One region of the Lysinibacillus sp. FSL W7-1291 genome, then DNA from elsewhere that is predicted to be linked to it. Evidence: riboswitches for the same ligand, from Rfam matches in the RefSeq annotation. Region 1 holds a riboswitch; each other region holds the start of a gene.
What was found. Region 1 has a riboswitch for cobalamin ahead of NST76_RS13180 ((2Fe-2S) ferredoxin domain-containing protein). Riboswitches for the same ligand answer to the same signal wherever they lie in the genome.
Positions count from the first base shown of each region.

Region 2: another riboswitch for cobalamin. It lies ahead of NST76_RS10465 (ABC transporter substrate-binding protein); the one in region 1 lies ahead of NST76_RS13180 ((2Fe-2S) ferredoxin domain-containing protein).
Region 3: another riboswitch for cobalamin. It lies ahead of nikA (nickel ABC transporter substrate-binding protein); the one in region 1 lies ahead of NST76_RS13180 ((2Fe-2S) ferredoxin domain-containing protein).

Region 1 covers NZ_CP151994.1:2,720,610-2,723,799, reverse strand. The annotation lists gene NST76_RS13185 (energy-coupling factor ABC transporter permease) at 1-582, opposite strand, end outside; cobalamin riboswitch at 725-910, opposite strand; cobalamin riboswitch at 1,168-1,350, shown strand; gene NST76_RS13180 ((2Fe-2S) ferredoxin domain-containing protein) at 1,497-1,868, shown strand; gene cobJ (precorrin-3B C(17)-methyltransferase) at 1,873-3,190, shown strand, end outside.
Region 2 covers NZ_CP151994.1:2,134,414-2,137,603, forward strand. The annotation lists gene NST76_RS10460 (translation factor GTPase family protein) at 1-1,295, opposite strand, end outside; cobalamin riboswitch at 1,478-1,665, shown strand; gene NST76_RS10465 (ABC transporter substrate-binding protein) at 1,828-2,820, shown strand; gene NST76_RS10470 (precorrin-3B methylase) at 2,871-3,190, shown strand, end outside.
Region 3 covers NZ_CP151994.1:2,284,694-2,287,883, reverse strand. The annotation lists gene nikA (nickel ABC transporter substrate-binding protein) at 1-1,522, opposite strand, end outside; cobalamin riboswitch at 1,910-2,103, opposite strand; gene metE (5-methyltetrahydropteroyltriglutamate--homocysteine S-methyltransferase) at 2,275-3,190, opposite strand, start outside.

The DNA of each region.
Region 1 (3,190 bases):
GCCGCCAACCTCTGAAGGGAAGGCTAATGCTAACTGTACAGAAGTCACAACATATGTACCTAAGTCACCAAGCATCGCAGCAAAAAAAACAGCTAGTGAAAATGACAACCCTATTTTTTGAGCCCCTTTAAAGACAAAGTAAGCAATAAATGGGCCTACAATCGCCATAGAGAAGGCGTTCGCTCCTAAAGTGGTAATCCCACCATGTGCTAATAATAAAGATTGGAATAATAAAACAATCGTTCCGATGACACTCATAGCTAGAGGTCCGAATAAAACCGTTCCAAGTCCAACACCAGTTGGGTGGGAGCAACTACCTGTAACCGAAGGGATTTTTAACGCCGACAGCACAAAAGCAAAGGCTCCTGAAAGACCTAAAAGCATTTTGGTTTCAGGGTTTTCTTCAATTGTTTTGCGAATGGAGCGCAATCCTAGAATAATAAATGGGATAGAGATGACCCACCAAAAAATAGCCCATTCGATTGGTAAAAAACCTTCCATGATATGCATAGCAAAGGCACGTTTTGGCACGAGTAAAAAGGCCAATAAAAAATAACTAAGTTTCCACCATGAAAATTTCAAAAGCTTTCCTCCTTACTAATAGATTTTTAGAATGTAGCGTGCGTAAATAAAAAAGCACTTCTCCGTTGTTGGAAAAGTGCATAGCTAAAAAAGCAAATAACATTCTCATCTGCTAAGCCGCACACCTATCCTCGTAGGCTGAAACGATCACATATTTTTCGGCAGGTCTCCTGGCTCTAGTTCAACACTTTATAGGTCTTCCCATCCGTTGGACAGTGACATGTTCTATAAAGCTCCCTAATACAGTGGCGGGACCGCGCCGGACTCAAACCGGCTTCCCTTTTAAGCAAAATGATAAGTATTTTACACCGAAAAAACATTAAGTTGTGAGATTTCACGACAAAGTGTAACATGATTTTCCATAAATATGCTATACTTTTTTTAAAAATATTTTCAATTGAAGGTCAATAGAGAAGATTCTGATAACTACTGAATTGTCATAAATAAGGAGATATTATAATTTTTATACCTGGTCTACACACAAAATTGATAAAATTGTCATAAATTTTTATAGAAATATTGAAATTTTAAAATAATGAGATATGATAGAGACAGTTTTCTATTCTATAAAGAAGATAATAAATTTCATATAAAACGTCGATAAGTGCTCGAATAACTCGAGATAATAGGGAAATTGGTGAAAATCCAATACAGCCCCCGCTACTGTAATAGCTGATGAAATCGCAAAGCCACTGGTGCAAACTTGGGAAGGTGCGATAGTAAAATGAAGCTTAAGTCAGGAAACCTGCTTATTTGATTGTGCATGCAAACTTTTCGGAGGGAGAAGTTGAAGCAAGAGCGAGTACCTGCATTTTATTTTATTCGTTTTTATTTGGCTTCTACAAAACCTTTACTCTTCGTAATTAGAGTAAAGGTTTTTCTTTTTCCAGAAAGCAAATGAGGGGAGACAGAAGATGACAACATGGAATTTAGAGGGGATGAAAACACATCTCTTTATTTGTAATGGTAGTAGCTGCATGAACAAAGGTGGGGAGGAAATTACCCTAGCTATTCGAGAAGAAATACAACAGCAAGCACTTGATCAAGAGATACATACAACAAGAACGCGCTGTAATGGACGATGCAAGGATGCTTGTGTGGTCATCGCCTATCCGCAAGGGAATTGGTATCGTGTACCATCAACAGAGCATGCTAGAACACTTGTACAAGATTTACATCATGAATCCTTATACAAAGAACATGTCTTTACACTTCGTGAAGGTACATTACAGCGTACAGCACAAACGACAGCCATTAAAGGGATCGAAAAGGTGAAAGAGGGGTAACAACATGGCGCAAAAAGGAAAAATTTTCGTAGTGGGCTTTGGACCTGGAGACTTTAAGCATATTACGACACGGGCGGTAGAGGCATTACAACAAAGTGATATGATCATAGGCTACAAAACCTACGTGGAGTTGATTCAAGATTTAGTCAGTGCGAAGTCGATTGTCAGTACTGGAATGACCGAAGAGGTGTCCCGTGCGCAGGAAGCGGTTCGCCAAGCAGAGGCTGGAAGCATTGTCTCAGTCATTTCAAGTGGTGATGCGGGTGTCTATGGTATGGCGGGATTAGTGTATGAGGTATTGATTGAGCTAGGCTGGACAGAAGCAACGGGGATTGAGGTAGAAATTGTCCCTGGTATTTCTGCCATCAATTCATGTGCTAGCTTACTTGGTGCCCCGATTATGCATGATGCCTGTACGATTAGTTTAAGTGACCATCTAACACCATGGAATTTAATTGCCAAGCGCGTCGAGGCAGCCGCTATGGCGGATTTTGTAATCGCTTTATACAACCCAAAAAGCGGTCGCCGAACAAGACAAATTGTCGAAGCACAGCGCATTCTCTTAGAATATCGTTCGCCTGACACACCAGTAGGACTTGTGAAAAGTGCTTACCGCGATCGTCAAGAAGTGACGATGACAACATTAGCCGAAATGCTGGAGCATGACATTGGAATGCTGACGACAGTCATTATTGGTAATTCGTCGACATTTTTCTATGACAATAAAATGATTACACCACGTGGCTATCAACGTAAATATACATTGGGTGAAGAAAAACAACCCTTACGTCCACATCAACGTTTACGTGAAGAAAATGAACCTTGGGCAATGAACCAAGAGACAGGGACTGCACGACAAGACTTTACAGCAGATCCTAATGCAGGGCGTTTTAATAAACCCAGTGTAGCCGCTACGCCAAAGTCAAAAAAAACAGCACTTGAAATGGCTACAGCGGCACTCGCAATGGTGAAAGGAACAAGTGCAGTCAAAGTAACGCCGAAACTTGTACAGCAAAAAATAGAATCCATTTTTGAATTAGCTGTAAGCCCAGGAGTGGTGAATAAGTTTTTCACACCTCAGCAAATGATGACGTTAGCAGAGGTCGTTGGGGAAGAGGGGACGATGGAATATACACCAGACCATCAAATCCATTTGAAAATCCCAACGACTGCCCCTGAACGTATTACGGAGAAATTACAGGAAGTAGGCTTTTTATTAGCGCCGATTGGTGATGTGCTATCCTTGAAGGCTTGTGATTTTTGCTATGGTGAAAAGGCCGATTCGATTCCCTATGCAGAAGAAATACAACAAAAATTAGGTG
Region 2 (3,190 bases), 590 kb from region 1:
AGTAAATGAACTTCTGCATAATGCTTGAGGGGCTCAAAATGACCATAGCCTGTCACCGTCGTCACAATGGTTTCCATATATAAAATTTGGGGCTCGCCAAAGGAGACCGTTAATGAAAAACGCTTCATTAACACTTCTATCAGTACCTCCAACTGAATAACGCCCATAATGTGCACATGGATTTCCTGGAACTTTTCCTGCCAAACCACACGTAAGGAAGGCTCTTCTGCTTCTAGTAAACGGAAAATTTGTAACACTTCCTTGATATGCTGATGGCCCTCATATTGAACCTTTGCCTGTAGCGTTGGGACAAGCTCATAGGGCTGTGACAGCATAGTAGTGCCGATGCGGTCTCCAATATTGGCCTGACTAAGTCCTTTAACAGCAAAAATCTCTCCCGCTTCAACCTTTTGGACGGTATCAAAGCGACTGCCATTATAGAGGCGAATTTCAGTCACTTTTTCTGTCACTTCTTCAAACGAAAATTCATCCCGAACATGTAAAACGCCCTTGATAGCCTTCATAAATGTTAAACGCTGGTGGCCGTCATGACGAATTTTAAAAACCTCCCCCTCAAACGGTGCATTCACTTCAAAATGGGTGTCTGTTAATAGAGGGAGCTGGGCAAGCAATTCCTTGATGCCCTCATCCTTTAGGGCAGACCCTGTAAAGCAGAGGAAGGCACATTCCTTTTGAATCATGGTCTGTAGCTGAGTAAGACATTGCTCATGCTCCAATGACTCATTCAAAAAGGCATCGAGCAGCTCTTCATTACGCTCAGCCAACCATTCCATGATGCTGCTTGAAACATAATCAGTACGAAGCGGTTCATCGACGAACAGCACCTGCTGGGAACAATCCTTGCGGAGCTGTGTCATAACGGCCTCCACATTGGCTCCTTCGCGATCAATTTTATTGATAAAGAAGAATGTTGGGACATGGTATTTGCGTAAAAGCTGCCACACGGTTTCCGTATGACCCTGTACGCCCTCGACCGCACTAATGATAATAATGGCATAATCCATCACACGAATGGCGCGCTCCATCTCAGGGGAGAAGTCGACATGCCCTGGTGTATCAATCAACGTGTATGTATCGTCGCCTATGTTCATGCGACCTTGCTCGGCAAAAATGGTAATACCACGCTTGCGCTCTAGCTCATGATGATCGAGAAAGGTATCCTGATGATCCACTCGACCACGAGCTTGAATGCTTTGTGTATGAAAAAGTACTTGCTCAGAGAAGGTTGTTTTACCTGCATCCACATGCGCAAGTACACCAATTGTTTTGTACATAACATATCCTCGTTTCTATCTATAGCTATCTTTTCATTGTAACAGAATACTAGCCTATATATTTCTTGTAAAATAGTTCGTATTTTTGTCGAAATAGTGCTAATATAATGATGATTATATATTTAGCAACATACTACTGATTGAGCTACAAATTTTCTTCTGCTAGTCTATCAATAGTATTAACCATTATAGAACGTATTGGTGCAAATGGCATTTGTCATTTGCTTAAAAGGGAAATCGGTGCAATTCCGATGCTGTCCCGCAACTGTAAATGGGGAGTCTGTACAGCATGCCACTGTAGTTTAACTATGGGAAGGCGTATAGATGATGAACCTAAGCCAGGATACCTGCCAGTATGTGTTTTTTGACTAAGAACCACGAGGATGGGGATAGTGATAAAGGTAATGTACCGTTTTTTCACTATGCTACTCTCTTGGCGACAAGAGGGTTTTTTTATGCCCTTCCCACGAATCCTGGTAGCAAAGAAGTCTTTGATTTCTTTCTATAGATGAACAACAAAGGAGAAAAGGACATGAAGAAATGGAAAAGTTTATGGCTGGTGATGGTCATTGCCTTGGTCGCTGTTTTAGGGGCTTGTAATGCAAAGGACAAACCTGAATCAGCAACGCAAGATGAGAAGGTTGAGCCATCTGAGGCAGCAACGGAAGTAACCATTGACAATAATGAAACAACTCAAACATATAAGGAAGCACCTACAAAAGCGATTAGTTTAAATCAGCATGTGACAGAGATTATGCTAGCGCTAGGCTTAGAGGATTCCATGGTAGGCACAGCTTACTTAGATGATAAAATCTACGAGCCCCTACAAGAAGCATACGATAAAGTGCCTGTGCTTTCTGATCAATACCCAACGAAGGAGCAAGTAATTGATGCCGAGGCTGATTTCTTATATGCAGGCTGGAAGAGTGGCTTTGGTGAAAAGGGTGTTGGAACACCGGAAGAGCTTGAGGAGTTAGGCATTCATACGTATTTACATACGGCTTCCAATATGACAAAGCCAACACTAGAGGATATTTTCACTGATATTCGTAATATCGCAAAAATTTTCCGTATTGAGGATCGTGGAGAAGCCTTAATTGAGCAAATGACGCAAGATGTGGAGGCAATTCAAGCTAAATTACCAAAAGATAGTGAGAAATTACGTGTTCTCGTATTTGATAGCGGTGAAAAGGATGTCTTTACAGCTGGTCAAAACTTTATGAATGAACTAGTGTCAATCGCTGGTGGTCAAAATATTTTTGGTGATGTGGAATCAGGCTGGACAACCGTGTCGAAGGAAGATGCGGTAGACCGTAATCCCGAGGTAGTTGTCGTGATCGATTATGGTGAAACAACGGCCGAACAAAAGATTCAATTCTTAAAAAATGATCCAGCATTAAAGGAGATGGAAGCTGTTAAAAATGATCGCTTTGTCATCCTGCCACTGTCAGCTGCGTCTGAAGGCGTTCGTGCGGCAGAGGCTATTGAAATTTTAGCGAAGGGCTTCTATCCTGATAACTTTTAAAATTCCGAGCTAGCATTGTGCTAGCTCCTTTTTCATAAGGAGCGATATCAATGAATGCATTTCAGAAAAACGTACCAGATCAAACATTTGAAACACTTAATCGTCATGGCGAATTTACACGCTTAGCTGTCAGCCCGGGTATTATTAATAAGCATTATACGCCTGCACAATTTCAAAAAATAGCAGAGATTGCTGGCGAAAAGGGGGCGATTAAGTATTCGGCCTCCTATAGTATTTTAGTGTCCATTCCAACGAGTGCCGTGACAGAGGCTATGCAAGCCTTACGAGAAGTGGGTCTTTATGTTGCACCATCAGGACCCATCATCGCGATGAAGGCCTGTGATTTTTGTGATGGTGAAAAGATGGAGGC
Region 3 (3,190 bases), 440 kb from region 1:
TTTCGTAAGAGATAGGATAGAAAAGTGCTTGATCATGGAATATGGATAAAATATCCGTGTAAAGCTGCACTCGTTCCTCTTCATCTGTTCCCACTAATAATTGATGGATTTTCGTATCGATGTCTGTGGCGTTAGGTAAGCCTAATTTTGCCTCATAAACACCACTAGCATTTGGCGTAGCTGACTCATTTGCAAAGCTATGTGGGTCGGTTGGTGGTCCGTTTGTACGCCAGAAATTAATATCCACCTGATCATCCATTAATTTTTGAAGACCGACCATCACATCCGCACCTTCTAAATTCAACTGTACCCCTATTTTTGCTAGTTCACCTTGCATTAATTCCGCCATTGGCTTTTGGATTGCATCTGTTGCGATGTAGATTAAATCTAATGATAATGGTTGCCCGTTTTTCGAACGAATTTTTTCGCCCTTCTGTAACGTCCATCCTGCCTCATCTAGTAGTTGCTGCGCTTTTTCAGGATTATATAAGATTGGCGCTAACTCTATATTGGCATAAGGAATGGCATCCCAAAATAATGTGTTAGCCACTTTTTCTGTACCATGTGTAATACTGTCAACCATTTGTTCCTTATTGATAGCATATTGAATGGCCTGACGAACCTTTAATTCGGCTAACGGACCCGACTGAGTATTGAAGAGTAACGCTTTCGTAGACAAAGGCTCAGAGGTAGCGGTTTTGTATTTACTGCTATCTTTTAAATACGTATAGTTATCTAAACTAATGATGCCACGACCATAAATTAAATCTAATTCCTCGTTTTCAAATGCTAATGAAATCGATTCTGAATCTGGGATAATTTTAACTTTAATTTGTTTTACGAGAGGCTTTTCTCCCCAATAGTTTTCGTTGCGACTAAATAAAGCATATTCATCTTTTTTGTACTCGGTTAATACCCATGGACCTGTTCCAATAGGTGCCTTGATCGAATCTTGTGTCGCATCTCCGGCTGGAAATCCATTATCCCCTAAAAAACGGAATGGTCTTACAAAGGCAAGCTCGTTTAAGACAGGATAATAAGGTTCATCTAATTGCAAGCGAATTGTAAAATCATCCACTTTCACAACCTCTTTCATATGGTTGACCATACCCATCCAAGAATGCATTTCCCGATCCGCTAATACTGCATTGAAATTACGAATCACATTATCTGCATTAAACGCAGTTCCGTCTGAATACTTAACACCTTTTCTTAAATGAAAAGTATAAGTCGTTTTATCTTCTGATATGTCCCAGCTTACTGCTAGCTTTGGACTAACAGTTCCATCGTCGTTGTATTCCACCAAGGATTCATAGACCATCGCTTGTGCGGTCATTTGATTGGGTAAATATGTATGGGGGTTCAATGGGCCGACATCTAATGGCCACCCAATTGTTATCATTTTTTCATTTGTTTGCTGTGTTCCTGTCTCTCCCTTTTCTTGATCTGTGCTTGTACAACCAGCAAGTACGCTGAAAGTTAACACAAGGATGAAGGGAAGTACATACTTAGTCAATCTCATTTTCTGTCTCCTATCTCTATTCGTGGTACAAATGAATCTAGTTATAGATAGATGGAAAGAAGGTATCAACAATGCGTTCAAATTTTTCGAGCTAACGAGTAGAAGTTGATTTGCATTGTGCTGACACCTTTTCAAAGTTTGTGATATCCGCTAGAGGCTTTAGGCACACCGACATTGCCACAGGACGTGGTGCTTTTTGACGTTCAGAGGGCATTTAAACAGCCATTGACTATTTATCTTCTTCTATAGAAAAAGAAGTCTTCTGTATGTGCTACTACAAAAACATTTGCTGAATCAAACTAAAAAAACCTTATTCTAAAAAAGAATAAGGACAGAAAAACTTACAATGAGTAAGCCTCCATCCATCTCCCTATCTTTCGTAGATCATCAATGAATCTCCTTACAAGCAGGCATTCTGGCTCATGAATCATGATTTTGCTTCACCTTCCCAAGTAATCACTTAGTGGTATTTGAAACAAAACTCCTCATTTACAGCTGCGGGACAGCATGGGATTTACACCCATTTTCCTTTTAATTGAATGAAAGTCTTTTTCACTCAAACTTGTAATGATCGCTATGAAATTCGTTATAAACATAACATGCTCGATTGTTCACGTCAATTTTATTTTCTGAATATAATAAAAATCTTAAAAGAATAAAACAACAAAAGACCAGGTCCATTTTTTTCCTGGTCTTTGTTGTATTTCGGAGAGAAGATGTAGTAGTTGTAGTAGATTTATAAAATGATGTCGTTATCTCGAGATAGATTGTTGTACTTCCTGGCGTAATGTTTTCGTTGCAGCAACCATATTAGCCAAAGCTGCAACAGTTTCAGTTTCTTTTCTTGTTTTTAAACCACAATCTGGGTTCACCCAAAATTGATGGGGATCTAACACCTGTAAACTATCTCTCATAATAGTTAGCATTTCTTCATTGCTTGGCACACGAGGACTATGAATATCATAAACGCCTAAGCCAATGCCCTTTTGATAAGGTTGCCCTTGCAGTGATGTAATGAGCTCCCCGTGACTTCTTGATGTTTCAATGGAAATCACGTCTGCATCAAGTGCACTAATCGGTTCGATGAAATCGTTAAATTCGCAGTAGCACATATGTGTATGGATTTGTGTTTCATCTTTGACACTAGCTGTAGCTAGCTTAAAGGAATTAACAGCCCATTCTAAGTAAGCTCCCCATTCTTCTTTTCGTAGCGGTAAACCTTCTCTTAGAGCTGGCTCATCCACTTGAATAATTGAAATACCTGCGTTTTCGAGTGCCTCAACCTCTTTGCGAAGTGCTAATGCAATTTGATAAGCGACATCTTTACGTGACAGATCGTCTCGTACAAAGGACCAATTTAATATCGTCACTGGTCCTGTCAGCATACCTTTTACAAAGCGCTTTGTTAAGCTTTGAGCATAGGCTGACTCTTTTACAGTTATTGCTGAAGACCACGCTACATCTCCATAAATGATCGGTGGCTTAACACAGCGTGAGCCATAGGAAACGACCCATGCTTTTTTTGTAAAGGCAAAGCCAGTCAGCTTTTCACCAAAGTATTCGACCATGTCTGTACGCTCAAATTCACCGTGAACGAGTACATCGATATCTAGTTCCTCTTGTATCGTAATCCAGCGTTTTGTTTCCTGCTCTATAAATGCCTCGTAG